DNA from 3 places in the Leclercia sp. LSNIH3 genome. Region 2 is predicted to be linked to each of the others. Evidence: riboswitches for the same ligand, from Rfam matches in the RefSeq annotation. Region 2 holds a riboswitch; each other region holds the start of a gene.
What was found. Region 2 has a riboswitch for thiamine pyrophosphate ahead of thiM (hydroxyethylthiazole kinase). Riboswitches for the same ligand answer to the same signal wherever they lie in the genome.
Positions count from the first base shown of each region.

Region 1: linked by a shared signal. The riboswitch ahead of thiC (phosphomethylpyrimidine synthase ThiC) and the one ahead of thiM (hydroxyethylthiazole kinase) in region 2 are both predicted to bind thiamine pyrophosphate.
Region 3: linked by a shared signal. The riboswitch ahead of thiB (thiamine ABC transporter substrate binding subunit) and the one ahead of thiM (hydroxyethylthiazole kinase) in region 2 are both predicted to bind thiamine pyrophosphate.

Region 1 is NZ_CP026387.1:2,187,458-2,197,247, reverse strand. It holds gene thiH (2-iminoacetate synthase ThiH) at 6-1,139, opposite strand; gene thiG (thiazole synthase) at 1,136-1,906, opposite strand; gene thiS (sulfur carrier protein ThiS) at 1,908-2,108, opposite strand; gene C3F35_RS10615 (HesA/MoeB/ThiF family protein) at 2,092-2,847, opposite strand; gene thiE (thiamine phosphate synthase) at 2,840-3,475, opposite strand; gene thiC (phosphomethylpyrimidine synthase ThiC) at 3,475-5,370, opposite strand; TPP riboswitch at 5,448-5,556, opposite strand; gene C3F35_RS10600 (Rsd/AlgQ family anti-sigma factor) at 5,610-6,107, opposite strand; gene nudC (NAD(+) diphosphatase) at 6,203-6,976, shown strand; gene hemE (uroporphyrinogen decarboxylase) at 7,017-8,081, shown strand; gene nfi (deoxyribonuclease V) at 8,091-8,762, shown strand; gene C3F35_RS10580 (YjaG family protein) at 8,804-9,394, shown strand; gene hupA (nucleoid-associated protein HU-alpha) at 9,581-9,790, shown strand, end outside.
Region 2 is NZ_CP026387.1:4,049,815-4,059,604, reverse strand. It holds gene C3F35_RS19630 (LacI family DNA-binding transcriptional regulator) at 1-783, opposite strand, end outside; gene C3F35_RS19625 (SDR family oxidoreductase) at 941-1,690, shown strand; gene C3F35_RS19620 (FGGY family pentulose kinase) at 1,702-3,309, shown strand; gene C3F35_RS19615 (RbtT/DalT/CsbX family MFS transporter) at 3,418-4,641, shown strand; gene fbaB (class I fructose-bisphosphate aldolase) at 4,734-5,786, opposite strand; gene thiD (bifunctional hydroxymethylpyrimidine kinase/phosphomethylpyrimidine kinase) at 5,893-6,693, opposite strand; gene thiM (hydroxyethylthiazole kinase) at 6,690-7,460, opposite strand; TPP riboswitch at 7,496-7,592, opposite strand; gene C3F35_RS19595 (hypothetical protein) at 7,871-8,347, shown strand; gene C3F35_RS19590 (diaminobutyrate--2-oxoglutarate transaminase) at 8,574-9,790, shown strand, end outside.
Region 3 is NZ_CP026387.1:1,673,889-1,683,678, reverse strand. It holds gene C3F35_RS08160 (DedA family protein) at 1-384, shown strand, start outside; gene thiQ (thiamine ABC transporter ATP-binding protein ThiQ) at 391-1,086, opposite strand; gene thiP (thiamine/thiamine pyrophosphate ABC transporter permease ThiP) at 1,070-2,680, opposite strand; gene thiB (thiamine ABC transporter substrate binding subunit) at 2,656-3,606, opposite strand; TPP riboswitch at 3,674-3,773, opposite strand; gene sgrR (HTH-type transcriptional regulator SgrR) at 3,810-5,465, opposite strand; gene sgrT (glucose uptake inhibitor SgrT) at 5,553-5,705, shown strand; gene C3F35_RS08130 (sugar efflux transporter) at 5,809-7,014, shown strand; gene C3F35_RS08125 (Hok/Gef family protein) at 7,212-7,364, shown strand; gene leuD (3-isopropylmalate dehydratase small subunit) at 7,456-8,061, opposite strand; gene leuC (3-isopropylmalate dehydratase large subunit) at 8,072-9,472, opposite strand; gene leuB (3-isopropylmalate dehydrogenase) at 9,475-9,790, opposite strand, start outside.

The DNA of each region.
Region 1 (9,790 bases), 1.9 Mb from region 2:
TTTTTTCAACCCGGCTGCGAGGCGCGTCCCAACCAGCTATCCCAGTCTTTCCACACTGGCTGCAATCCTTGTTGGCTAAGCGCCCCGGCAACCTCTTCCGGGCGACGGTTATCGTGCGGCGCAAACTGCTCCAGCTCGGGGTGATCATCGGCATAGCCGCCTGGCTGGGTTTTTGAAAAAGCACTGACGTTATTAATGGCCAGCGGAATAACGCGATCGCGAAATGCGGGGGATTCCCGGGTCGATAGCGATAGCTCCACTTCCGGTGCCAGCAGACGAAACGCGCAGATGGTCTGCACCAGCTGGCGTTCATCCATGATCGACGCCGGTGGGATCCCCCCGGCGCAGGGGCGCAGCCGTGGAAAGGAGATCGAGTACCGGCTCTGCCAGTAGTGTTGCTGCAGCCAGAGCAAATGTTCCGCCACCATAAAGTTGTCGACCCGCCAGTTGTCGGAAAGCCCGGTCAATGCTCCGAGGCCGATCTTATCGATCCCCGCGCGGCCCAGCCGATCTGGCGTTTCCAGCCGCCAGAAGAAGTCCTGCTTTTTACCTTTAAGATGGTGCCGGGCATACACCGCCTCGTGGTAGGTCTCCTGATAGACCAGCACGCCATCCAGCCCCAGCGTTTTAAGCTCGCCATACTCGGCCTCAGAAAGAGGCTGAACCTCCATTTGCAGCGAGGCGAACTGGCGACGAATGGCCGGGATATGGCGACGAAAATAGTCCATTCCCACTTTAGTCTGGTGTTCGCCGGTAACCAGCAGCAGGTGCTCAAAACCCATCTCGCGGATGGCAGCACACTCCCGGGCAATCTCATTTTCATCCAGCGTTTTGCGCTTGATGTGATTGCTCATGGAGAAACCGCAATAGGTACAATCGTTGGCGCACAGATTTGAGAGATAGAGCGGCACATAAAAGCTCACCGTGTTGCCAAAGCGCTGGCGGGTCAGGCGCTTCGCCCGCTGCGCCATCGGCTCCAGATAGCGGCTGGCGGCCGGGGAGAGCAGGGCCATCATATCCTCGCGCGTCGGCTGCCGGGCATTCAGGGCGCGCTCAACATCCGCAGGGGTTTTGCTGTTGATGCGCAGGCCAATATCGTCCCAGTCGAGCTGGCGCCAGCGATCGGTAAAAGTGTTCATGAGAAGGCCTCCAGAAATCCGGTTAACGGGCTGGTGGCCTGGGCTTCAACGCTTCGCGAACCGGGGCCAGACTGACGGGCCAGCACACCGGCTTCCACCGCCAGGCGGAAGGCTCGCGCCATAGTGACCGGATCGTCAGCGACAGCAATGGCAGTGTTGACCAGGACGGCATCGGCGCCCATCTCCAGCGCCTGTGCGGCATGGCTGGGCACGCCGATCCCGGCATCCACCACCACCGGTACGGTTGCCTGCTGAATGATGATCTCCAGCATTGCGCGGGTTTCCAGACCCTGATTGGAGCCTATCGGCGCGCCGAGCGGCATCACCGCCGCGCAACCCACCTCTTCAAGTCGTTTGCACAGCACCGGATCGGCACCGCAGTAGGGCAGCACCGTGAACCCCTCTTTGACCAGCATCTCTGCCGCTTTCAGGGTCTCGATGGGATCGGGCAACAGCCAGCGGGCATCGGGATGGATCTCGAGCTTCAGCCAGCGGGTCCCCAGCGCCTCGCGCGCCAGCCGGGCGGCGAACACCGCTTCCTCCGCGGTTTTGGCCCCGGAGGTATTGGGCAGCAGGCTTACACCTGCTTCCAGCAACGGCGCCAGAATGGCGTCATTGTGATTACGCAGATCGACCCGTTTCATTGCCAGCGTCACCAGCTGGCTGCCACTCTCACGAATCGCCTCCACCATCAGCTGCGGCGAAGCGAACTTCCCGGTGCCGGTAAATAGATGCGAATCAAAGGTTTTATCAGCAATACGTAACATCTCAGCCTCCGGCAATCACCTGAAAGAGCAGGATCTGATCGCCTTCGCGGACCTGCTGTTTATCCCACTGCTCACGCGGCAGGATCTGTTGATTCAGGGCCAGCGCGACCCCGGGTTTTAACTGGCGCAGCTGGTGGAGCAGGGTGGCGACGGTTAAGTCATCCCCGCACTGCATCGGTTCGTCGTTAAACAGGATCCGCATGCTGCCCTCCACACACCTGACAGCCGCTGGCACGCTGTAAAGCCAGTTGCCGCCAGCTCCCTGTCCGGGCATCGAACAGGCGCAGCGTATTGCGCGTTGTCTCGATGCCGCTGAGCAGTTTGATCGCCTCCAGCGCCTGCAAGGTGCCCATCACGCCAACCACCGGCCCGACGATCCCTGCGGTGCGGCAGTTGCGTTGCGGCTCGTCATCCTCCGGCCACACGCAGCGGTAGCAGCCCTGCGTCCAGGGCGGCGTCAACACCATCATCTGCCCGCCAAAGCCCACGGCGCTGGCAGTGATGAGCGGGGTATTGAGCAGCACGCAAGCGGCGTTAATTGCCTGACGGGTGGCCATATTATCGGTGCAGTCCAGCACCACGTCGGCGCGAGCGATCTCCTCCTGCAGCGCGTTGCCTTCCAGGCGCATCTGCAGGGCAATCAGCCGGATATCCGGGTTGAGTTGCTGTAGCCGACGCTGCGTCACGTGCGCCTTTGGCTGGGCGACGTCATCGGTGGTAAACAGGATCTGGCGCTGCAAATTACTCAGATGAACGTCGTCGTCGTCGGCCAGCACCAGGGTGCCGATCCCGGCTCCGGCCAGATACAGTGCCGCCGGCGCGCCTAACCCGCCGAGGCCCACCAGCAGGACCCGGCTGGCGAGCAGCTTTTGCTGCCCGTCAATGGCGATATCTTCCAGCAGGATTTGGCGGCTGTAGCGCATAAAGTCACGGTCATTCATCGCCCACCCCCGCCAGTTGCAGTAGCTGTGCCGTTGCCGCCTCCCAGTCATCGGCCTGGGTAATGGCGCTGACCACCGCAATACTTCCTACCCCGGTTGCCAGCACCGCCGGGGCGCGTTCCAGGCTGATGCCGCCGATAGCAACGGTGGGGTAATCCGCAAGGCGTTCAATATGGCTGGCTAACTGCTCCAGCCCTTGCGGGGCTGAAGGCATCTGTTTGGTCTGGGTCGGGAATACATGCCCGAGGGCGATGTAGGATGGGCGCGCCGCCAGCGCCACGTCGATCTCCATGTTGTCATGGGTCGAGACGCCGAGGCGCAAACCGGCGGCACGAATAAGCTCCAGTTCAGTGCTTTCCAGATCCTCCTGACCCAGATGCACGCCGTAAGCCTGATGCTTAATCGCTAGTCGCCAGTAGTCATTGATGAACAGGCGGGCATCGTAGCGACGCCCCAGGGCAACGGCCGCAATAATATCGGCTTCGACCTCGTCATCCTGTTTATCCTTGATACGCAGCTGGATTGTCTTTACGCCGACCGCAAGCAGACGTTCGATCCACGCCACGCTATCGACCACCGGGTACAGCCCCAGGCGAAAGGGTACGGGGGGGAAATCAGGCTGGTACATTAGGCCTCCTCTTTTTTGAGGTAGATTTCGCCGCCTTTGGCGCGGAAGCTTTGCGACATGTCCGCCATCCCTACTTCAATGGACTGCGCCGCAGCATAATCACGTACCTCCTGGCTGATTTTCATCGAGCAGAATTTTGGCCCGCACATGGAGCAGAAGTGCGCCACTTTGCCGGACTCCTGCGGCAGGGTTTCGTCGTGATAGGCGCGGGCGGTGAAGGGGTCGAGGGCGAGGTTGAACTGATCTTCCCAGCGGAATTCGAAGCGCGCTTTCGACATGGCGTTATCACGGATCTGCGCGCCCGGGTGGCCTTTCGCCAGGTCTGCGGCATGAGCGGCAATCTTGTAGGTGATCAGCCCCTGCTTCACATCCTCTTTGTTCGGCAGGCCGAGGTGCTCTTTCGGTGTGACGTAGCAGAGCATGGCGCAGCCGAACCAGCCGATCATCGCCGCGCCAATCCCGGAGGTGAAGTGGTCGTAACCCGGTGCGATATCGGTGGTTAGTGGCCCCAGGGTATAGAAGGGTGCCTCGTGACAGTGCTCCAGCTCCTCGGTCATGTTGCGACGGATCATCTGCATCGGCACGTGACCCGGGCCTTCAATCATCACCTGCACGTCATACTCCCAGGCGATTTTGGTCAGCTCGCCCAGGGTGTGTAGCTCGGCAAACTGCGCTTCGTCGTTGGCATCGCGAATGGAACCGGGACGCAGGCCATCGCCCAGCGACAGGGAAACATCGTACGCGGCGCAGATTTCGCAGATCTCGCGGAAGTGTTCATACAGGAAGTTCTCCTGATGATGGGACAGGCACCATTTCGCCATGATCGAGCCGCCGCGGGAGACGATGCCGGTCAGACGTTTAGCGGTCATCGGCACGTAGCGCAGCAGCACGCCCGCATGGATGGTGAAGTAGTCAACGCCTTGCTCGGCCTGCTCCAGCAGGGTGTCGCGGAACGCTTCCCAGGTGAGATCTTCCGCGATGCCGTTAACCTTCTCCAGCGCCTGGTAGATGGGCACCGTACCAATCGGCACCGGGCTGTTACGCAGGATCCACTCGCGGGTTTCGTGGATATAGCGGCCGGTGGAGAGGTCCATTACCGTATCCGCGCCCCAACGGGTGGACCAGACCAGCTTCTCTACCTCTTCCTCAATGGAGGACGTCACCGCCGAGTTACCGATATTGGCGTTCACTTTCACCAGGAAGTTACGTCCGATGATCATCGGCTCTGATTCCGGGTGGTTAATGTTGGCGGGGATAATGGCGCGGCCAGCGGCCACTTCGTCACGCACAAATTCCGGGGTGATGTTCTCCGGCAGGCGGGCACCAAAGCCTTCGCCCGGGTGCTGGTGGCGCAGCACTTCGCCACGAATACGCTCGCGGCCCATGTTTTCGCGAATGGCGATAAATTCCATCTCCGGCGTTACGATCCCTTTGCGGGCGTAGTGCAGCTGGGTTACACATTTGCCCGCTCTGGCCCGCTTCGGTGTCAGCAAGCCGGTGAAGCGCAGATCGTCCAGACCGTCGTCGGCCAGGCGCTCGCGGGTGTAAGCCGAGCTTTGCTCGTTCAGGGCTTCGCTGTCGTCACGGGCTTCGATCCACGGCTGGCGGAGCTTCGCCAGACCCTGCTGGACGTTAATAGCGATCGCCGGATCGCCGTACGGGCCGGAGGTATCATAGACCGGTACGGCTTCGTTCTCTTCAAACTGCGGGTTCTCTTTGCTGCCGCCGATTAACGTCGGGCTGAGCTGGATCTCACGCATCGGCACGCGAATATCCTCCTGCGAACCTGTCAGATAGATGCGTTTCGAGTTAGGGAAAGCAGTGCCTTCGAGAGTGTCGATAAAGTGTTGGGCGTGTGCGCGCTGTTCGCGGCGGGTCATTTTAGTGGCAGACATAGCTCGTTCCAGTAAGTTCAGGAAGTGGCTTGTCAGACGACGGATGAAGCAAGAGGAGATCGCCCGTTGGGCGATGCAATAAATTGACTCTTGTTCCCTTCGCAGGTCTTAACCTGATCAGGTTCCGCGGATCCCGAATTAACGGTCTCAGCCCGGCTTTCGCACTGGGCACTCCGACAAGAATAGGCTCCCCTACAACGGGAGCTGTGAATGTAAATTACGCGTTAACGAGAAATAACTCAAGCCGGTCGGGCGACGTTATCTTCGTTGCTCGCTTTCAGATTGTGATCCAGCGCAAGGGCGATCAGGCTGTCTTCCAGCGTAAAGCGTTGCTCCAGCGCCTCGCCGATATCGGAAAGCGCCTGCTGGAATTCCAGATAGTTATCCTGATCGATGGCGTTCTCCAGCGTGGAGTCGTAGTAATCCATGATTTGCTGAGTATTGGCTTCCAGCTGGGGGTAGAGCCTGGTGGCAGCTAACTGCGGACTGTTACCTTCCAGGTCACGGATAATGCGCTCATAAATATTGAAATGCCCGTTAGAGAGGTAATCAACAAGGCTCTGACAAAAATCGTCCAGCGCTTTTTCGTTCAGGCGCATATATGATTCTTTGCCAGGCTTAATGCCAACGAGATTGTAGTAGGCAACAAGCAGATGTTTACGCACGTGCAGCCAGCGATCGACCAGTTTGTTACATCCGCCAACGCGCTCTGTCAGGTTTTCTAGCTGGTTTAGCATGTTTGACTCCGCAAGGTTAAGATTAAAAGCTGCCCACCCAAAATGTAATAGTATTGTTACCAACATGCCTGTGAAGCAAAGGTAGTGCAATAGATATGGATCGTATAATTGAAAAATCGGATCGCGGCTGGTGGTTAGTCAGCCATGAACAAAAATTATGGTTGCCCGGTGGTGAATTACCATATGGCGAGGCCGGAAATTTCGATCTTGCGGGGCAACACGCACTAAATATTGGTGAGTGGAAGGGCGATTCTGTGTGGTTGATCCAACAAAATCGTCGTCACGATATGGGATCGGTGCGCCAGGTGCTCGATCTCGATGTCGGCTTGTTCCAGCTGGCGGGTCGGGCTGTGCAGTTGGCCGAGTTTTATCGTTCGCATAAATTCTGCGGCTACTGTGGCCATACCATGCACCCCAGCAAAACCGAGTGGGCGATGCTCTGCAGCCACTGCCGGGAACGCTATTACCCGCAAATCGCGCCGTGCATTATTGTCGCTATCCGCCGGGATGATTCCATCTTACTGGCGCAACATACCCGCCATCGCAACGGGGTGCATACCGTTCTGGCCGGATTTGTCGAAGTGGGCGAAACCCTGGAACAGGCTGTCGCGCGCGAAGTGATGGAGGAGAGCGGCATTAAGGTGAAGAATCTACGCTATGTCACCTCTCAGCCGTGGCCGTTTCCGCAATCGCTGATGACCGCCTTTATGGCCGAGTACGACAGCGGCGAGATCGTCATCGATCCGAAAGAGCTGCTGGCAGCCGACTGGTATCGCTATGACAACTTACCGCTCCTTCCCCCGGCAGGTACCGTGGCGCGCCGCCTGATAGAAGATACCGTGGCAATGTGTCGGGCTGACGATGTGTGACATGTTACACTGGGGATAAGACGCTTAAGGAACTGCAAAAATGACCGAACTGAAGAACGATCGTTATCTGCGTGCGCTGCTGCGCCAACCCGTTGATATCACCCCGGTATGGATGATGCGCCAGGCGGGCCGCTATTTGCCGGAATACAAAGCCACGCGCGCGCAGGCGGGCGATTTTATGTCGCTGTGCAAAAACGCGGAGTTGGCCTGTGAAGTGACGCTCCAGCCGCTGCGCCGCTATCCGCTGGACGCGGCGATCCTCTTCTCCGACATCCTGACTATCCCGGACGCCATGGGGCTGGGTCTGTACTTTGAAACCGGCGAAGGCCCGCGCTTTAGCTCGCCGATCAAGAGCAAAGCGGACATCGACAACCTGCCGATCCCGGACCCGGAACAAGAGCTGGGTTATGTGATGAATGCGGTGCGCACCATTCGCCGCGAGCTGAAAGGCGAAGTGCCGCTGATCGGTTTCTCCGGCAGCCCGTGGACGCTGGCGACCTACATGGTTGAAGGCGGCAGCAGCAAAGCCTTCACCGTGATCAAGAAGATGATGTATGCCGATCCGTTGGCGCTGCACGCCCTGTTGGATAAGCTGGCGAAAAGCGTCACCCTGTACCTGAACGCGCAGATCAAAGCGGGCGCGCAGTCGGTGATGATCTTTGATACCTGGGGTGGGGTGCTGACAGGCCGCGACTATCAGCAGTTCTCGCTCTATTACATGCATAAAATCGTTGATGGCCTGCTGCGTGAAAACGAAGGTCGCCGCGTGCCGGTGACCCTGTTTACCAAAGGCGGCGGTCAGTGGCTCGAAGCCCTGGCTGCAACCGGCTGTGATGCGCTGGGCCTCGACTGGACCACCGATATTGCCGATGCGCGCCGTCGCGTGGGAGACAAAGTCGCCCTGCAGGGCAACATGGATCCGTCTATGCTGTATGCTCCGGCCGCCCGTATTGAAGAAGAAGTCGCGACCATTCTGGCGGGCTTCGGTCAGGGCGAAGGCCATGTGTTTAATCTGGGGCACGGTATTCATCAGGATGTTCCGCCAGAACATGCAGGCGTGTTTGTGGAGGCGGTGCACCGACTTTCTGCCCAGTATCACCTGTAAGGAGTCGTTATGGATCTTGCGTCACTTCGCGCTCAACAACTTAAACTCGCTGCGTCGGTATCCCGTGAAGACCGGCTGGATAAAGACCCACCCGCGCTGATTGCCGGGGCGGATGTCGGGTTTGAGCAGGGCGGAGAGGTAACGCGGGCGGCGATAGTGTTGCTGACCTGGCCCGAACTGGAGTTGGTCGAGTATCAGGTAGCGCGTATCGCCACCACCATGCCTTACATCCCCGGCTTCCTCTCTTTTCGTGAATATCCCGCGCTGCTGGCCGCGTGGGATCAGCTTTCGCAAAGACCCGACCTGTTGTTCGTAGATGGCCATGGGATCTCCCATCCGCGCCGTCTCGGCGTCGCCAGCCATTTTGGCCTGCTGGTGGATGTCCCGACCATCGGGGTAGCGAAAAAGCGTCTCTGCGGTAAGTTTGAACCTCTGTCGGCTGAACCCGGCGCGCTGGCGCCATTGATGGACAAAGGCGAACAGCTGGCGTGGGTCTGGCGCAGCAAAGCGCGCTGTAATCCCCTGTTCATCGCCACCGGCCATCGCGTCAGTACCGACACCGCGCTCGCGTGGGTGCAGCGTTGCATGAGAGGCTATCGACTACCGGAGCCGACCCGCTGGGCCGATGCGGTGGCGTCCGGGCGTCCCGCTTTTGTTCGTTGGCAGGAAATTCAGCGCTGATTCAGGTAAACTGCGGCTAATTTTCGATTCGAGACTTCATCATGTTACAAAACCCGATTCACCTGCGCCTCGAGAAGCTGGAAAGCTGGCAGCATGTCACTTTTATGGCCTGTTTGTGCGAACGCATGTACCCGAACTATGCCATGTTCTGCAAGCAGACTGAATTTGGGGATGGCCAGCTTTATCGCCGTATTCTCGATCTGGTGTGGGAGACGCTGACGGTCAAAGATGCGAAGGTGAACTTCGATTCTCAGCTCGATAAGCTGGAAGAGGCGATCCCCGTAGCCGACGACTATGATGTCTATGGCGTCTATCCGGCAATTGATGCCTGTGTGGCTTTAAGTGAATTGATTCACTCGCGCCTGAGTGGCGAAACGCTGGAACATGCCATCGAAGTCAGTAAGGCCTCAATTACGTCAGTGGCGATGCTGGAGATGACCCAGGCGGGTCGTGAAATGACCGATGAAGAGCTGCGTTTAAACCCGGCTGTTGAGCAGGAATGGGACATTCAGTGGGAAATATTCCGTTTACTGGCAGAGTGCGAAGAACGCGATATCGAGCTGATTAAAGGCCTGCGTGCAGACTTGCGTGAGGCAGGCGAGAGTAACATTGGTATAAATCTTCACCAGTGAAACAATAAAACGTGATTTTACGCCTGTTTTGTCATACCTGTACTCTTCCCTTCTGCCCCCCGTCTGGTCTACATTTGGGGGGCGAAAATAAGTGGCTATCGGTGCGTGTATGCAGGAGAGTGCTTTTTTGGCATTTTCGTCGCACTCGATGCTTAGCAAGCGATAAACACATTGAAAGGATAACTTATGAACAAGACTCAACTGATTGATGTAATTGCGGACAAAGCTGACCTGTCTAAAGTACAGGCTAAAGCTGCTCTGGAATCCACCCTGGCTGCAATTACTGAGTCTCTGAAAGAAGGCGACGCTGTACAACTGGTAGGTTTCGGTACCTTCAAAGTGAACCACCGCGCTGAGCGTACTGGCCGCAACCCGCAGACCGGTAACGAAATCAAA
Region 2 (9,790 bases):
TGAGTTGACGAACAGCCCCTGCAGCCGCACCTCCGGCGAGTGAAACACCGATTTTAACAACCCTTCTACCCGCGACGAGGAGTACCCGGTCACCAGCTGCTGCGCGTTGGGAACGGTTAAGCCTGCCTCGGTGTGGGCATCAATAAACCCCCGCAGGCGTTCGGCTGTGTTGTTATCGGTCATACGCCCGCCGACAAAAGTCAGCGGGGCCAGCGAGCCAAAACGCTTCAGACTGGTGGCGAGGATCCTTTCGGTAAGCGCCTTCGCCCCCGCATAGTTGTCCGAGATGACCGACGGCGCCAGCGTGCCCGGCAGATCGAGATTGAGGGTGGGCACCCCCGCCTGATGGCACATTTCGGCAATTTTGTCAGGATGCGTCGCGCCCGTGGCGATCACCCAGTCCACCTGCCAGGAGAGCATGGCCCGGGCCGCTTCGATCTCTAATTCAGGCTGGCGGCGGGTGCAGGTGATGATGGGCAGCAGGCCACGGGCACGGGCCATTTCTTCGAACCGCTCGGCGATGGAGCCAAAGTAACGGTTATCATATTTGGGCACAATCATCCCGATGACGTTCGACTTCTTGCTGCGCAACAGGCTGGCCTGACGGTTGATGGCATAGCCCTGCTCTTCAGCAATGCGCGTCACCTTTTCGGCAAGCTTTGCGCTGATGCGGCGTTTCTTCCAGTTGCCATTCAAAATCGCGCTCACCGCGCTGGCGGAAACGCCCGTTAATTCCGCCAGATCGTAGATGGTCGTTTTCTTCGTTTTCTCAACGCGCGTCACAAATTCGCCTCTTCATTTTGAATGTCACTTGCTGGCTAATCGAGCAAATGCTAGATCTGCTTCATCGATTGAGCAACTTGCTTCACCTACCAGAAAAAATCCGAATTCAGTGAGAGCTGCGCTCATTAAAAATACTCATGTTAAAAAGGATTATAAAATGAATCACTCCGTCCCCTCCATGAATACTTCCCTGAATGGCAAAGTGGCCGCTATCACCGGAGCCGCCTCCGGTATTGGCCTGGAGTGCGCCCGAACGTTGCTGGCCGCTGGCGCCAAAGTGGTGCTTATCGATCGCGAAGGTGAAAAGCTGAAGCAGATCGTCGCGGAACTGGGGAGCAACGCCTACGCCCTGCAGATCGATCTCTTTAAGCCAGAGCAGGTAGACAACATGCTCGTCGAGATTATTGGGCTGGCCGGAAGGCTGGATATATTCCATGCCAATGCCGGCGCCTACATCGGTGGCCCGGTCGCCGAAGGGGATCCGGACGTGTGGGATCGGGTGTTAAATCTCAACATCAACGCCGCGTTCCGCTGCGTGCGCGCCGTACTGCCGCACATGATTGCGCAAAAATCGGGCGATATCATCTTTACCAGCTCCATCGCTGGCGTGGTGCCGGTGATCTGGGAGCCTATTTACACTGCTTCTAAATTTGCGGTTCAGGCGTTCGTGCACACTACCCGCCGTCAGGTGGCTGAGCATGGCGTACGCGTGGGCGCCGTTCTGCCCGGCCCGGTTGTCACCGCCCTGCTGGACGACTGGCCACAGGCAAAAATGGATGAAGCCCTGGCCAACGGCAGCCTGATGCAGCCCATTGAGGTTGCGGAGTCGGTGCTGTTCATGGTGACCCGGTCGAAAAACGTCACCGTGCGCGATCTGGTTATCCTGCCTAACAGCGTCGATTTATAAGGTAGACCGCCATGAATAACGTAAAGCAAACCGTTATCGGCGTGGACGTCGGCTCCGGCAGCGTTCGCGCGGGCGTCTTCGATCTGAGCGGCCAACTGTTGTCGCACGCCACGCATAAAATCACCACCGTTCGCCGCAGCGGGCAGCGAGTGGAGCAGTCGAGCGAGCAAATCTGGCAGGCCGTCTGCCGCTGTATTGCCGACGCGCTCGACAGCGCTGGCGTCGCGCCTCAGAGCGTGGCCGGGATAGGCTTTGATGCCACCTGCTCGCTGGTGGTACTGGATAAAGATGGCGCCCCGCTGCCAGTGAGCGCAGAAGGGGACGCTGAGCATAACGTCATCGTGTGGATGGATCACCGCGCGACGGCGCAGGCTGAACGCATTAACGCGACCCACCATCCGGTGCTGAACTATGTTGGCGGCAAAATTTCGCCGGAAATGGAGACGCCAAAGCTCCTGTGGCTGAAGGAGCATCGCCGGGAGATCTTTGACCGCGCGGGCCAGTTTTTTGATTTAGCCGATTTCCTGACCTGGCGCGCTACCGGCGATCTGGCGCGCTCCATCTGCACGGTGACCTGCAAATGGACCTGGCTTGCGCATGAAAATCGCTGGGACCCGGACTATTTTCGCACCATTGGGCTTTCAGAGCTGGCGGATGAAAACTTCGCCCGCATCGGCCAACGGATCCTGGCACCGGGAACCCCTTGCGCCAGCGGCCTGACGGAGCAGGCCGCGCGTGAGATGGGCTTACCTGTCGGTACGCCGGTGGCGGTGGGGTTGATCGACGCGCACGCGGGCGGGATAGGCACCGTGGGCGTTGAAGAGGGAGCGCTAAGCAACCTGGCCTATGTCTTCGGCACCTCGTCTTGCACCATGACCTCTACAGCCGAACCGGCCTTTGTGCCGGGCGTCTGGGGGCCTTACTACAGTGCGATGGTGCCTGGGCTATGGCTCAGCGAGGGCGGACAGAGCGCCGCCGGGGCTGCTATCGATCAGCTGCTGGCGTTTCACCCGGCCGCTGAAGAGGCTCGCCTGCTGGCGCAAGCCGCCGGGCAACCGCTACCAGTCTGGCTTGCCGACAGGGTGATGCAGCGGTGCGCCCAGCCATCGGAGGCCGTTGCGCTCGCGGCAGGCCTGCACGTAGTGCCGGAATTTTTAGGCAACCGCGCCCCCTTTGCCGATCCGCATGCCCGGGCCATTATCTGCGGGCTGGGCATGGAGCGCGATCTGGATAACCTGCTGGCGCTGTATATGGCCGGGTTGTGCGGCATCGGCTACGGACTGCGGCAAATCCTCGATGCCCAGCGCGCCTGCGGGGTCAACACGCGCAATATCGCCATCAGCGGCGGTGCGGGTCAGCATCCCCTGGTGCGGCAGATTCTGGCCGACGCCTGCGGAATGCCGATTTTAACCACCCAGTGCAGCGAGCCGGTGCTGTTGGGTTCCGCAATTCTTGGCGCCGTTGCGGGGAATATTGCCCCCTCCGTAACCGACGCTATGAAACAGTTTACCCATGTCGATCGCTATTATTCGCCAGACGACGCCTGGCAGGCTCTTCACCAGCGTCGCTATGACATTTATAAACAGCTCCAGCACACCGCCAAATTGATAAAAGAGTAACCACCCGGCGCTATTTTATTGCCGGGAAAAAGTAACGTTAATAATAAAAAAACACACTCCGAATTCATTTCGGAGTGTAACCACCTGTACGCTACAAACGAGGTTAATATGGCATTATCTCAAAAAAACTGGCTTGGATTACCGCTCAATTTACTGTGGGGATATCTGGCTATCGCCATCTTTATGACCGGCGATGGGTTTGAGCTGGCGTTTTTATCGCACTACATCAAATCGCTGGGCTTTACCCCGGCGCAGGCCTCGATGGCCTTCACCCTCTATGGCCTGGCAGCAGCCCTCTCGGCGTGGGTTTCAGGCGTAGTGGCGGAGATCATTACCCCGCAAAAAACCATGCTGATTGGCTTTGTGCTGTGGTGCATATTCCATGTGTTGTTCCTGGTCTTCGGTCTCGGGCAGTCAAACTATGCGCTAATGCTGCTCTTTTACGGCATTCGCGGCCTCGCTTATCCATTATTCCTCTATTCATTTATCGTGATCATTATTCACAACGTACGTGGGGAAAATACCAGCTCGGCGCTGGGATGGTATTGGGCGGTATATTCTGTCGGTATCGGCGTGGCGGGAAGTTATATTCCCAGCTTCACCATCCCCTATATTGGCGAGATGGGTACGCTGTGGCTGGCACTGGTATTTTGTCTGGCCGGTGGGATCATTGCTATGGTTTCTTTGCGCCAGGTTAAAGTCCCCGATCGCATGCATCATCTCTCCACCCGGGATAAATTTGCCGAACTTGGCCGGGCGGTGACCCTTATTTACACCAACCGCAATATTTTTCTCTCCGGCATTGTGCGCATTATTAACACCCTGTCGCTGTTTGGCTTTGCGGTGATCATGCCGATGATGTTTGTCGACGAGCTGGGGTTTACCACCTCCGAGTGGCTGCAGGTGTGGGCGGTCTTCTTCTTTACCACCATCTTCTCCAACGTTTTCTGGGGGATCGTGGCTGAAAAATTAGGCTGGATGAAGGTGGTTCGCTGGTTTGGCTGTCTGGGCATGGCGGCATCAAGCCTGGCGTTTTATTATATGCCGCTCCACTTTGGCCATAACTTTGCCATGGCGCTGGTGCCGGCCATTGCGCTGGGCATTTTTGTGGCAGCATTCGTTCCTATGGCGGCGGTCTTCCCCGCGCTGGAACCTCAGCACACCGGAGCGGCGATTTCGGTCTATAACCTGTCGGCCGGGCTGTCGAACTTCCTCGCCCCGGCCATTGCGGTGGTGCTGCTTCCCTACTTCAGCACCCTTGGCGTGGTCATCGCCTACACGGCGCTTTACCTGCTGGCCTTTGTGATTTGCGCCTTTATTCGCGTCGAGTAGCCGGGGTTTAACCTCGCGGTTGCGCCGGAAAAAACCCCGATCGGCGTAATATGATTTAAACGGCCCGCTTGATAAAGAGGCGGGCCGCCTGCTCAGGCGATGGTAATTTTCTTATCCAGATAGACATCCTGCACGGCGTTAATCAGCTTCACGCCGTCGGCCATCGATTTTTTAAACGCCTTGCGTCCGAGGATCAGCCCCATGCCACCGGCACGTTTATTGATCACCGCCGTACGCACCGCATCGGTGAGGTCGGTTTCTCCCCCTGACGCACCGCCGGAGTTGATAAGCCCCGCGCGGCCCATATAGCAGTTCGCCAGCTGGTAGCGCACCAGGTCGATAGGGTTATCGCTGGTCAGTTTGCTGTACACGCGGTCGTCGGTATAGCCAAATTTGACCGCTTTGTAGCCGCCATTGTTTTCGGCCATTTTCTGTTTGACGATATCTGCTCCGATGGTCGCCGCCAGATGGTTAGCCTGGCCGGTTAAATCGGCGGAAACATGGTAATCCGTTCCGTCTTTATTGAAGGCCGGGTTACGCAGATAGGCCCACAGCACGGTTACCATCCCCAGCTCATGGGCACGCTCGAAGGCAGCCGAGATCTCTTCAATCTGGCGGCGCGACTGCTCAGAGCCGAAATAGATGGTGGCACCTACCGCGACTGCACCCAAATTGAAGGCCTGCTCAACGCTGGCATAGAGGGTCTGGTCATATTCGGTGGGGTAGCTCAGGGTTTCGTTGTGATTCAGTTTCACCAGGAACGGAATACGGTGCGCGTAACGGCGGGAGACCGACGCCAGCACGCCGTAAGTAGAAGCCACGCAGTTACAGCCCGCCTCGATCGCCAGTTCCACGATGTTCTTCGGATCAAAATAGAGCGGGTTGGCGGCGAAGGATGCGCCCGCAGAGTGTTCCACACCCTGATCCACCGGCAGGATCGACAGATAGCCGGTTCCGCCCAGACGCCCGGTGTTATACAGCGTCTGCATATTGCGCAGCACCGCCGGTGGGCGGTTGTTGTCCACCATTACGCGGTCAACGTAATCGTGGCCAGGAAGATAAAGTTGGTCGGCTGGAATGGTCATACAACGATGCTGTAACAGGCTGTCGGCATCTTTGCCAAGCAATTGCGTAATATCAGTCATGGTTTTCCTCCCGTCAGTGCCGACGGCGCGTCGGCATGTTTTATCCAGGCTCACAGGATTGTAAGCCCTTTAAGCCTGGTCTGCGGGTCGTCAAATTACCAGCCGTCTACCACCATGCATGAAAATGATGCACCGGGCCTGCACCATGCCCGACCTCCAGAGTGTCAGCTTGTGCCAGCGCACGGGAGAGCCAGATTTTCGCCTCCTGCACCGTCTCTGCCCAGCTTTGGTGCCGTGGGCGCAGCGCCGCCAGGGCAGCAGAGAGCGTACAGCCCGTGCCATGGGTATTTTTCGTTTTGACACGCGGGGCGGTAAAGCGCATGGCGCCATCACGGGTAAACAGCCAGTCGGGGCTTTCGGCATCGTCCAGATGACCGCCCTTCATCAGCACCGCCTCGCACCCCATCGCCAGCAATGCCTGGCCCTGCGCTTTCATCTCCTGCTCGCTGCGGGCATGAGGCGCATCCAGCAGCGCCGCCGCTTCGGGCAAGTTGGGCGTGATCAGCGCCACCTGCGGCAGTAACTTTTTACGCAGCGTGTCAACGGCGGAGGGAGACAGCAGCGGATCGCCGCTTTTCGCCAGCATCACCGTGTCCAGCACCACGTTTTTTACCTGATGTCGCAGCAGCTGCTCTGCTACGGCCTCGACGATATCCGTTTCGGCCAGCATGCCGATCTTGGTGGTGTCGATGCGCACATCGCAGAACACCGACTCCAGCTGTGCCGCCACGAAATCAGGTTCGATACGATAGACCGACTGCACCCCACGGGTGTTCTGTGCCACCAGGGCGGTGATCACCGAGCAACCATAGGCCCCGAGCGCCGAGAAAGTTTTCAGGTCGGCCTGGATCCCGGCGCCGCCGCTTGGGTCAGTGCCGGCAATAGTGAGCGCATTAATCCGTTTCATCGTTGCGCTCCCAGTTCCCACAGGGCATCAAGAAAAGCCGGGGCAAAACTGCCCGGCCCTTTGCTGTGCGCGGCAGCAAGCGTACCGGCCCGTTTCATCCAGCCACAGGCGGCGGCGATGTTATCCAGCCGGTCGCCCGGCAGTGAACAGCTGGCCGCCACCACCGCTGACAAGGCGCAGCCGGTCCCCACCACCCGGGTCATCAGCAGATCGCCGCCAGTGAGGGTCTGGGTACGCAGCCCGTCGGTCACGTAATCGACCTCGCCGGTCACCGCCACAATCGCGTTGGTTTGCCGCGCCAGCGCCTGGGCTGCTGGCAAGGCACTGGCGGCCGTATCAGTGGTATCCACCCCACGCCCGCCTGCGCTCATCCCGGCGAGGGCGAGGATTTCAGAGGCATTGCCGCGAATGGCGGCCGGTTTCAGGGCGAGGATTTGCTGGCAAAAACGGGTCCGGTACGTCAGCGCGCCAACGGCCACCGGATCGAGCGTCCAGGGCTTGCCTGCCGCCACTGCACTTTCAATCGCCCGGCGCATCGCCTGGGCACGCGGTGCGGTCAGGGTACCCACGTTGATCAGCAGCGCATCGGCAATCGCGGAAAACTGTTCGGCCTCTTCGGCTTCAATCACCATCGCCGGTGAGGCACCGAGAGCCAATAACACGTTGGCGGTAAAGGTCTGCACCACGTCATTGGTCATGCAGTGGGTCAGCGGAGAGCGGGTTCGGAAATGGTGTAAGGCGTGTAAATTGAGCAGGTCAGGCTGCATGGTATCGCTCCTGCCTTGCGCGAAGAAGCGATAGCCCGGAGGGCATCTGACTTCCCTACGCTGGCATTATCCAGATCAGGTGGTACGGGTATTTCTCAGCCTTCACAAAGAAGGGCACCCCGAGTCAAATTACATAATAAAATATAACGATGGCAGCGTAGAGGATGCGTCTGCCAATAGCAAGAGCCATTCAGGTGCTCCTTGTCTTCACCAGGATTGCTCTCATCTTTTTAGCTATTCGTGCTAAATGTGATCTCTATCAACTAGCAAAACTTCATGTTCCGCGATAGTCATCCTCCGCCACATATAGTTTCTTTTATAGAAACGACATAAGCATGGCTACGCACAGAAAAATGGCTAACTTAATGATTAGGCAAGGAATATTTCCTTATTTTACTAAAGGTTAATGTATGAAAAAGATTTTGTTGGTGGGTATGGTCGCTGCGCTTCTTGCGGGTTGCGTCTCTGAAGAGCAGCGGTTAGCGCAGTGTGAAGCAAAAGGCGTCAGCCGGGATGCGTGCTATATCGCAGACCAGAACCGTCAGGCCGCAATCAATGCCGCCGCTGAAAAACAGGCTTTAGAGAATGCCCATAATGCCGTACAACATGCGCAGGCGGCTCATGTTGCCGACCCGTTGCGGGAAGCCTCTTTTAGCGCCAATGGCATCAAAGCCACCATCAATAATGGTTTTACCCAGGCCACCATCAACGGCAAAAAAGCCAGCGTGAAGCGTTTAAATGCTAACTTCTACGAAATTCGCGGTGCCGGTTATATCCTGTCGATTACCCTCGATGAGGACGGCGTCACCGATGCGTCATGGAATAGAACCCATGGTCGCGATCATGGAATTCTGAACGTTGTCCAAAGTAGTCCTAAAGCATTCTAAAATACCCCACTTTTTTCCCCGGCGTGCCCCCCAGGAAACATCAGTCGCCATGCGGGGTTACGGCTTACGCGCGTTGATTCAACGCGCGTAACAAAACGATAAACAATTAACCATTGAGCCTTGCGCAAAAAGGCTCTATATTGGCCGCGATTTTTGATGCCCTTCTCATTTTCTTAATTAATTATTCAATCGTGGCCACGTGCTGAGCTGCGGTTGTAGGAGTGATATGATGACGGATAAAGTCCGTATTGATACTTTGAATGCCTCTTCTTTCAAAACCAACGAAACCTATCTGGCCCGTCAGGCCGACATGGAATCCAATGTCAGGAGTTATCCGCGCAAGCTTCCTTTAGCCATTACTAAGGCGAATGGGGTGTGGATCACCGATGCGGATAACAAAGAGTATCTTGATTGCCTGGCCGGAGCGGGAACGCTGGCGCTGGGTCATAACCATCCTGATGTGCTGAAAAGCATCCAAAGTGTCATTACCAGCGGCTTGCCGTTACATACCCTGGATCTGACCACGCCGTTGAAAGACGCGTTCTCAGAATACCTGCTCTCTATGCTGCCAGGTCAGGGTAAAGAGTACTGCCTGCAGTTTACCGGCCCATCCGGCGCAGACGCCGTTGAAGCCGCACTGAAGCTGGCGAAAAAAGTCACTGGCCGTAGCGGCATTATCAGCTTCTCCGGTGCTTATCACGGCATGACTCACGGCGCACTGTCCGTGACCGGCAACCTGTCGCCGAAAGAAGCCGTTGACGGCATGATGCCAGAAGTGCAGTTCATGCCATATCCGCACCAGTACCGCTGCCCGCTGGGTATCGGCGGCGAAGCGGGCGTGAAAGCCCTGACCTACTACTTCGAAAACCTGATCAACGACGTCGAGAGCGGCGTGCGTAAACCGGCTGCCGTGATTCTGGAAGCCGTACAGGGCGAAGGCGGCGTGAACCCGGCGCCGGTTGAGTGGCTGCAGCGCATCCGTAAAGTGACCGAAGAACATGGCATCCTGCTGATCCTCGACGAAGTGCAGGCAGGCTTTGCCCGTACCGGTAAATTCTTCGCCTTCGAACACGCAGGTATCCAGCCAGACATCATTGTAATGTCCAAAGCTGTCGGTGGCGGTCTGCCGCTGGCCGTGCTCGGTATCAAAAAGCAGTTCGATGCCTGGTCTCCGGGTCACCATACCGGCACATTCCGTGGCAACCAGCTGGCGATGGCTACTGGCCTCACCACCCTGCAGATCCTTAACGAGCAGAACATCGCTGATAAAGTTGCCGCCCAGGGCGAGTGGCTGAAAGCGAAGCTGGTTGAGCTGCAGAAACGTTATCCGGTAATTGGTCACGTGCGCGGTCTGGGCATGATGATCGGCATCGAGATTGTTAAACCGCACGAAGCTGCCGACCATATGGGCTGCTTCCCGGGCGACGGCGAGCTGTCTGCGCT
Region 3 (9,790 bases), 2.4 Mb from region 2:
GTGGCGGGAATGCTGGATCTGCCGGTCGCCAAGTTCATTATCCCAAATCTGCTGGGTTGCCTGTTCTGGCCCCCAATCTATTTTCTGCCGGGTATTCTTGCCGGGGCGGCCATTGATATTCCTGCCGGGATGCAGAGCGGCGGCTTTAAGTGGCTGCTGCTGGCGACCGCGCTGCTGCTGTGGCTGGCCGCATGGCTCTGCTGGCGGCTGTGGCGCAGCAAAAAAGCGTCTGCCGATCGTCTGAGCCATTACCTGCCGCGTGGGCGCTTGTTCTGGCTGGCCCCCGTCACCCTGGGTATCGCTGTGGCGGCGCTGGTGGTGCTGATCCGCCACCCGCTGATGCCGGTTTACGGCGAGATCTTATTGAAGGTGGTGAGCCGCTGACCGCCGTCAGTGGATCCCCAGCAGGCGCGACGCGCTGGCTTTTCCGCTCGCTAACTGTTCCGTATCGCCATCCCAGGCGATACGGCCATCGGCAATCACCACAGACCGCGGAGCGATTCTGACCGCATCTTCCACGCTGTGCGACACCATCAGCATCGTCAGGCTCTGGCGTTCACACACCTCTTTGACCAGCAGCAGCATCTCCTGGCGTAACGCCGGGTCGAGCGCGGAAAAGGGCTCATCCAGCAGCAGGATGGGCTGCTCACGTACCAGGCAGCGGGCAAGGGCGACGCGCTGACGTTGGCCTCCCGATAGTTCGCCCGGTAGCCGTGCCAGCAGATCGCCAATCCCCATTTGCGCTGCGATATCACTCAGCTTCTGCTGCTGTCCGGCGTTCAGCCTGAGTCCCGGATGCATGCCGAGGCCGATGTTCTGGCGCACGGTCAGATGAGTGAAAAGATTGTTTTCCTGAAACAGCATCGACACCGGCCGCGCAGCGGGCGGCGTATGGGTATGGTCCTGACCCTCAATGGTGATACGGCCATTCGCCGGTTGCAGAAAACCGGCCACAAGATTGAGGAGCGTGCTTTTCCCTGCGCCGCTGGGGCCGAGCACGGCAATCAGTTCGCCCTGGCGCACGGACAGGGTGAAACGCATCGGCAGGTGTTGATAAAGCCAGGTTACATCAGTGAGTGTTAGCATCACGCCCCGGAAGTTTCTCAATAACGGTAAATAACGCAAAGCACAGTAACAGCAGCAGCAGCGCCGTGACGGCACCGTCCTGGCTGCGATACGAGCCGATCTGCTGGTACAGCCAGAATGGCAGGGTGCGGAAATCATCATTGCCAAACAGCGCCACCACGCCAAAATCACCAATCGACAGCACGCAGGCAAAGGCCAGCGCTTGCGCCAGCGGGCGTTTCAGGGCGCGCAACTCAACTACCTTCAGCCGCTGCCAGCCGTGCATTCCCAGCGAGTTGCAGAGCAGGGTATAGCGGGCAGCAAGATCCCGCATCGGGTTTTCCAGCACCTTCAGCGCATACGGAATGGCCATTAATGCGTTGGTAAAAATGACGATGCCATCCGCCGATTCGGGCAGGCCGACGGTGCTGTTAAACAGCAGGAAGAAACCGCTCGCCAGCACGATACCGGGCATCGCCAGGATCAGCATCCCGCTGAGATCCAACGCCTGTCCGGCTACTGTGGCCTGACGGGCATACAGTTCGCGGCTGGTCCACAGCAGCATCATGGTTAATAGCACGCAGAGTAGACCGGCCCCCAGCGCAATACGCAGCGAGGTGCCGAGTGCCTGCCACAGCACCGGCTGTTGCAGCACCGACAGCAGGTTTAGATTCAGGCCGTCCACTACCACCGCCAGCAGCGGCGGGAGCAACAGCAGCAGGGCCAGAGTGATAAGCAAGCCATCGGTCAGGCGGCTGCGCAGGCTGTCCTGCGGATCGCGCCAGCCTGCCAACTGGTTACTGCCCACGGCGATAGCTTTACCCAGCCGCTGACTCAGCATCACCAGCCCCAGGCAGCAGATCATCTGCACCATCGCCAGCAGCGCCGCGCGGCCCGGATCGTAGTCGTAGCTCAGGGCCTGATAGATGGCAAGCTCAATGGTGGTGGCCTGCGGCCCGCCGCCCAGCGAAAGCACCGTGGCAAAGCTGGCAAAGCAGAGCATAAAAATCAGCGCGGCCACCGGCGGAATTTGTCGGCGCAGCCACGGCCATTCAACGAAGCGGAAAAAGAACCAGCCGCGCATCCCGAGCTGGGCGGCGAGCTGACGCTGCTCGCCCGGGATATTCTCCAGCGCCTGCAGGAGCAGCCGCGTCGCCATTGGCATGTTGAAAAAGACGTGCGCCAGCAGGATGCCCTGCAGGCCATAAGGCGAGAAGGTCCACTCCAGCCCGAGCGCCTGGCAGAGGGCGGCAAGCCAGCCCTGACGTCCATAGACGCTAAGAATGCCAAATATCGCCACCAGCACCGGCAGTATCAGCGTCATGGCGCACAGGCGCAGCAGCACCTGCCGTCCGGGGAAGCGACGGCGGTAGAGGGCGCGGGCAAGAAATATGGCGGGCACGACGGAGAGCAGGGCAGAAAGAAACGCCTGCCAGAAAGAGAAGCGGATGACGTGCCACAGATAGCTATCGTGCAGCAGCGCCGTCACGTCGGTGGCTGGCGCGTTAAACCACAGCGCCAGAAATGCGCCCAGGGCGACAGCGACCATTAAGATGGCGGCTATCAGCCCCGGGAGTAACCAGCCGGCGATCAGCGGCTGACGGCGCGTTGCCATTCACTGACCCAGGCAGCACGTTTCCCGGCCACTTCCTGCGGGGAGTATTCCAGCGCGGTTTGCGGTTTCACCAGCGTGTCGAAACCGGCCGGTAAGGCGACGTCAGTTACCGGGTACATCCAGTTGCCGGTCGGGATCGCATTCTGGAACGACGGCGAGACCATAAATTTCAGGAACTTGCTTGCCAGTTCCGGCTGTTTGCTGGCGGCGGTGCGGGCGGCAACTTCCACCTGCAGGTAGTGGCCTTCAGCAAAATCGGCAGCAGCGTAGTTCTCTTTTTTCTCCGAAATAATGTGATACGCCGGAGAGGTGGTGTAGCTCAGCACCAGGTCGCTTTCCCCTTTCAGGAACAGACCGTAGGCTTCGCTCCAGCCTTTGGTGACGGTGACGGTTTTGGCGGCCAGCTTCTGCCAGGCTTCCGGGGTCTTATCGCCGTACACTTTTTGCATCCACAGCAGCAGACCCAGCCCCGGCGTGCTGGTGCGTGGATCTTCGTAGATCACACGCCATTTCTGATCGCTTTCCACCAGCTCTTTCAGGCTCTTCGGCGGGTTTTTCAGCTTGTTTTTGTCATACACGAAGGCGAAGTAGCCGTAATCGAAAGGCACAAAGGTGTCGTTCTTCCAGCCGCCAGGGATGTTAACCGCATCGGTCGCCACGCCGCTTTTGGCGAACAACCCGGTTTGCGTTGCCGCTTCCAGCAGGTTGTTATCGAGACCCAGCACCACGTCGGCTTTGCTGTTCTTACCTTCCATACGCAGGCGATTCAGCAGCGAGACGCCATCTTCCAGCGCCACGAATTTCAGCTCGCAGTTGCAGTCGGCTTCAAAGGCTTTTTTGACCGCCGGGCCTGGGCCCCAGTCGGCGGCGAAGGAGTCGTAGGTATAGACCGTCAGGACAGGGCTGGCAACGGCAGGCAGCGCCATCAGCGCCAGCAGGGAAAGAACAGTTTTGAACACTTTGCACCTCTGTATTTGAGAGTGGCAAAGGATTTTGAGCGACAGCCTCAAATCCCTTCGCCGGCGTTATCCGGATCAGGTTCGACGGGTATTTTCTCAGCACACGCTTGCACGTAGCACCCCGTTGAGAACGGCGGTATTGTAATGATTTGGTGAATATTACGAAAGTATTATGGTTCCGGTGGGGCAAACCACGCGGATTTAAAGTCAAACCAGCCCAGGGTATTCATGCGTAAGCCGCGCATACTGCGCTGCCCCTGGATCATCAGCCAGTGGTGGATCAGCGGGACAATCGCCTGCTGGGACAGCAACTGCTGGCACCAGGCGGCAAGGTTCATCTCGCCTGCGCGCCACTGGGCGGCGTCCTGCTGCCAGTCGCGGGGAATGCAGTGTTGCAGGAGCGGGACTTCATACAGATGCGAGAACAGCGAGAAGTCGAGCGGCAGGGTGAAATTGACGCTGTTGAGCCAGATGTCGCTCACCGCCTCGCCGCGATGCCACTCCTCATAGCTGACCTCCTGAATATTCAGCGTCACCTGCTCGGCGGCCAGTAGTTCACTCATCATTCTGGCGATCACCCGATGTTCAATATGCTCGCGGTAGAAGGTGAGGGTGAGGCTCTCCAGTCCGGCCGGTTTGTCGCCGCGTCCCGGGCGGGCGTGATGCCAGCGTGGCAGCAGGCCATAGGCCGGGAACCAGTATGACTGATAGACCTCCTCGGCCTTATAGATCAGATTGGCCGGTGAGAGGATCTGGCTTACCCACTGACGCACCTCTGCGCTGGCGCCGCGATGGGAGCGGGCGTCGAACAGAAGATAGTAACAGCCCTCTTCGAGCCGACTTTCCACTGCCTTTTCTCCCTCGGTCGGGCCCTCCAGCGTCAGGCCGACGCTCAGCTCTTCGTTGATATCCGGCAAGACCCAGACGTTCACCTCGTCAATCAGCGCCCGGTAACCAAAGTAGTCATCGAAGGCGCGGATCTTCAACTGGTTATTATTATTACGCGATACGGCATACGGCCCGGTACCCACCGGCAGACTGGCAAAGTTGTGCATCGATTCCCACTCGCGCGGCAGGATCATCGACGGCACATACCCCAACAACCAGGGGAGCCAGCGGTCAGGCTGCGAGAGATGGATATCCAGGGTCCAGGCGGTAGGGGACTCGACCCGGGTAATGTGTGAATAGAGGGGGAGCTCGCGGGCGCGCTGCAAAGTGGCAATGACGTCAGCCATCTCCAGCTCGCGTCCATGGTGAAAATGGATACCCGGCCGCAAGAAAAAGCGCCAGTGCAACGGGGAAAGTTGCTGCCAGTGGTGGGCAATATCGGCTTCGAGTTCCCCATTTTCCTCATTTATGCGCATCAGCCCGCTGAAGATCTGGCGTGCCATATGGGTTTCGGAGCGTCGTAATGCGCTGCCCGGCAACAAGTTTTTCATCGGACGATAATACAGTACCCGCAGGATGTGTCTGCCCTGGCGGAAGCTGCGGCCCAGATGGGAGACCAGCATCTGGCGTACCGCAGCCTTATCACCTACCAGTTGCACCAGCTGATCGATGCGATCCTGCTCCAGCAAATCTTCTGCCCGCTGCTGCTGCAGTGCGAGGCCAGTGTAGAGAAAGGTGAGGCGGGAACGCTTGCCGCGCCCGGCTTCAGCTTCCCAGCTCAGCCAACCCTGTTGCTGCATGGTGTTCAGCAGGGTGCGCATATGGCGGCGCGAACAGCTGAGTAACTCGGCCAGCTCGCTGAGCGTGGTGACCTGAGCCTGGCCGTCACAGCACTGCCACAGGCGAATGAATTGTTGTTGCAGACGACCAGAGGGCATAAAAGGGGAACTCCTGACAAAAAATCAGCAATTTATTAATCCCTATATTAAGCCAATAATTCACTTCGATGAAGCGAGGAGGTGAATATGAAGAGGTCTACCACCCGTCAGTTTTACCGACAGTACTTCTCAGCGACAAAGGGAGTGTCCTGGCTGGCCCGCCGGTGTGCAGAACAGCAGCTGAAAATACTGGAAGATCTGATGCAGTGGGAGGTGACACCGTCGACCTCGGAACGCTGAATGGCTTCGATCATGTGTGACTGAGTATTGGTGCGAATCACCACGCCAGCAGGTATTATCTGCTGGCTTTTTTCGTTTTCACTTGCGCTAAAGGGAACAGTTAATGCTCTGGTTAATGACGATGGGACGCCGTCTGAACGGTGTTTATGCCGCCTTTTTAGTGGTGGCTTTTATGATGGGCATCGCCGGTGCGCTGCAAGCCCCGACCCTGAGCCTGTTCCTGAGCCGTGAGGTGGGCGCCCAGCCATTCTGGGTAGGGATTTTTTACACCGTCAATGCCGTCGCCGGGATCCTGGTCAGTCTGTGGCTGGCGAAACGATCGGACAGCCAGGGCGATCGCCGCAAGCTGATCCTCTTTTGCTGCGCGATGGCGATTTGTAACGCGCTGCTGTTTGCCTTTAACCGTCACTACCTGACCTTATTGACCTGCGGCGTACTGCTGGCTTCGCTGGCCAATACCGCCATGCCGCAGCTGTTTGCCCTCGCGCGGGAATATGCCGACAGCTCGGCGCGTGAAGTGGTGATGTTCAGCTCGGTAATGCGTGCCCAGCTGTCGCTGGCGTGGGTTATTGGCCCGCCGCTGGCCTTTATGCTGGCGCTTAACTATGGCTTTACCGTCATGTTTTCTATTGCGGCGGCCATTTTTGCTATCAGTCTGGGGCTGATAGCCTTCGCGCTGCCGTCGGTTTCCCGGGTGGAATCAGCGAGTGCCGTACCGGTGACGCAGATCAGTGGCTGGAAAGACAAAAACGTCCGCCGGCTGTTTATCGCCTCCACCCTGATGTGGACCTGCAACACCATGTACATCATCGACATGCCCCTGTGGATCAGCAGCGATCTGGGCTTACCGGATAAGCTGGCCGGGATCTTAATGGGTACCGCCGCCGGGCTGGAGATCCCGGCAATGATCCTTGCTGGCTATTACGTCAAATACTTTGGTAAGCGGCGGATGATGGTGATTGCGGTGGCGGCGGGCGTGCTGTTCTACTTTGGGCTGATCCTCTTTCACAGCCATGAAGCGTTACTTGCCCTGCAGCTGTTTAACGCGGTCTTTATCGGCATCGTCGCCGGGATTGGCATGCTCTGGTTCCAGGATCTAATGCCGGGGCGGGCAGGTTCAGCCACTACGCTGTTTACCAACAGTATTTCAACCGGCGTGATTCTTGCGGGGATTATTCAGGGGGCGCTGGTGCAAAGCTATGGTCATGCCGTGGTGTACTGGGTGATTGCAGCCATCTCGCTGGTGGCGCTGGTGCTGACCTGGCGGGTAAAAGAGAGTGAAATTCTGGAAGGCGGCTTCACGAAATGACGGCCGATTCTGACAGCAGGACGGAATACGAATAGAGTTCACGCGGGTGCTTGAGGCTGTTTGCCTGAAGCATTGCTGGAAGGGTAAACAGAAGAAAGCCCCACTCAACATAACGTTGATGTGAGGCTACCCAACCAACACAACTCAACCCTGTGAGGGTAGCCTCTTCATCGCTGGAAAGCAATAAGGAGGCTGGAATGCCAAAACGTACTCTGCTGTTAGGTTTGTTGATGATCTGTATGGCGTTACTGATCTTCACCTGGATGGTTCGCGGCTCGCTGTGTGAGCTGCGATTCAGACAGAAACAGACAGAGCTGGCGGCAGTGTTAGCTTACGAAGTGAAACGTTAAGGCAAGGGCGGGGGAGACAATTCCCCGCCTTTCCAGACGTTGAGGTTGGCTCAGGCACCTTTTTTAATGGCCCGCTTTGCGGGCCATTAAATCACCCCATAAACGCAGGCTGTTTGTTCTCGTAGGCGGCAATTGCATCTTCATGCTGCAGCGTCAGCCCGATGCTGTCCAGGCCGTTGATCATGCAGTGGCGACGGAATGCATCGATAGTAAAGCCATAAGTTTTATCCCCGGCTTTCACTACCTGCGCTTCCAGGTCCACTTCAAACGTTATCCCCGGCTGGCTCTGCACCAGCGCAAACAGCTCGTCGACCTCTTCATCGCTCAATGTTACCGGCAGTAGCTGGTTGTTAAAGCTGTTGCCATAGAAGATGTCGGCGAAGCTCGGCGCAATCACGACTTTGAAACCGTAGTCGGTCAGGGCCCAGGGCGCATGCTCACGGGAAGAGCCACAGCCGAAGTTTTCCCGCGCCAGCAGGATCGACGCGCCTTTAAATGCCGGGAAGTTCAGCACGAACTCCGGGTTCGGCACTTCGCCTTTGTCATCCAGGAAACGCCAGTCGTTAAACAGATGGGCGCCAAAACCGGTGCGGGTGACCTTCTGCAAAAACTGCTTCGGGATAATGGCGTCGGTATCGACGTTGGCGGCGTCCAGAGGGACTACCAGGCCAGTATGTTGGGTAAATTTCTCTGCCATGATGGTCTCCTTATTTCAGGCTGCGAATATCGGCAAAATGGCCGGTCACTGCGGCTGCCGCGGCCATCGCCGGGCTGACCAGGTGTGTGCGCCCGCCGCGCCCCTGACGACCTTCAAAATTACGGTTACTGGTAGAGGCGCAACGCTCACCCGGATTCAGGCGATCGTTGTTCATGGCCAGGCACATGGAGCAGCCCGGCAGACGCCATTCAAAGCCTGCATCAATGAAAATTTTATCCAGGCCTTCGGCTTCCGCCTGCGCTTTTACCGGGCCGGAGCCTGGTACCACCAGCGCCTGCACACCCGGCGCCACTTTACGGCCTTTCGCCACTTCTGCCGCCGCGCGCAAATCTTCGATACGCGAGTTAGTACAGGAGCCGATAAACACTTTATCAATGGCCACGTCGGTCAACGGGACGCCCGGTTTCAGCCCCATATAGGCCAGAGCTTTTTCTGCGCTGGCGCGCTCAACCGGATCGGCGAACGAGGCCGGATCAGGAATGCTGTCGTTAACGGAGATCACCTGGCCCGGGTTTGTTCCCCAGGTGACCTGCGGCGCGATGGCCTCGGCCTGCAGTGTCACCACGGTGTCAAACTGCGCGCCCTCGTCAGTTTTCAGGGTCTTCCAGTACGCCACGGCGTCGGCATAATCCTGGCCTTTCGGTGCATGCAGACGATCCTTCACATACGCGAAGGTGATCTCATCCGGGGCAACCAGACCGGCTTTTGCGCCCATTTCAATGGCCATGTTGCACAGGGTCATACGGCCTTCCATGCTCAGGGCCTGGATTGCGCTGCCGCAGAACTCCACGACATGACCGGTGCCGCCTGCGCTACCGGTTTTGCCGATGATCGCCAGTACGATGTCTTTGGCGGTAATGCCCGGCGCGGCCTGGCCGGTAACTTCGATCTTCATGGTTTTGGCGCGGCCCTGTTTCAGGGTCTGCGTCGCCAGAACGTGTTCCACTTCCGAAGTACCGATCCCGAACGCCAGCGCACCAAAGGCACCGTGGGTGGCGGTATGGGAGTCGCCGCAGACGATAGTCATGCCTGGCAGGGTAATGCCCTGCTCTGGCCCCATCACGTGGACGATGCCCTGATACGGGTGGTTCAGGTCATACAGTTCCACGCCGAATTCGTTGCAGTTCTTGATCAGCTCCTGCATCTGGATACGCGCCATCTCACCGGAGGCGTTGATGTCTTTCGTCTGCGTCGAGACGTTATGGTCCATCGTGGCAAAGGTTTTGCCAGGCTGACGCACCGGACGTTGGTGCGCACGCAGGCCATCAAACGCCTGCGGCGAAGTCACTTCGTGAACCAGGTGGCGGTCAATATAGAGCAGCGGGGTTTCGTTCGGCGCTTCGAAGACCACGTGCGCATCAAACAACTTTTCGTACAACGTCTTCGCCATGATTACACCCCTTCAGCGACATAGCGGGCAATGATGTCGCCCATTTCATCGGTAGTAACTGCAGCAGCGCCACGGGCCAAATCACCGGTGCGAATGCCTTCTTCCAGCGCACGGTTAATGGCGTTTTCAATCGCCGTCGCCGCGTCGTTAGCATCCAGGCTGTAGCGCAGCAGCAGCGCTAAAGACAGGATCTGTGCAATTGGGTTAGCAATATTCTTGCCCGCGATATCCGGTGCCGAGCCGCCTGCCGGTTCGTACAGGCCAAACCCTTCTTCATTCAGGCTGGCAGACGGCAGCATCCCCATTGAGCCGGTGATC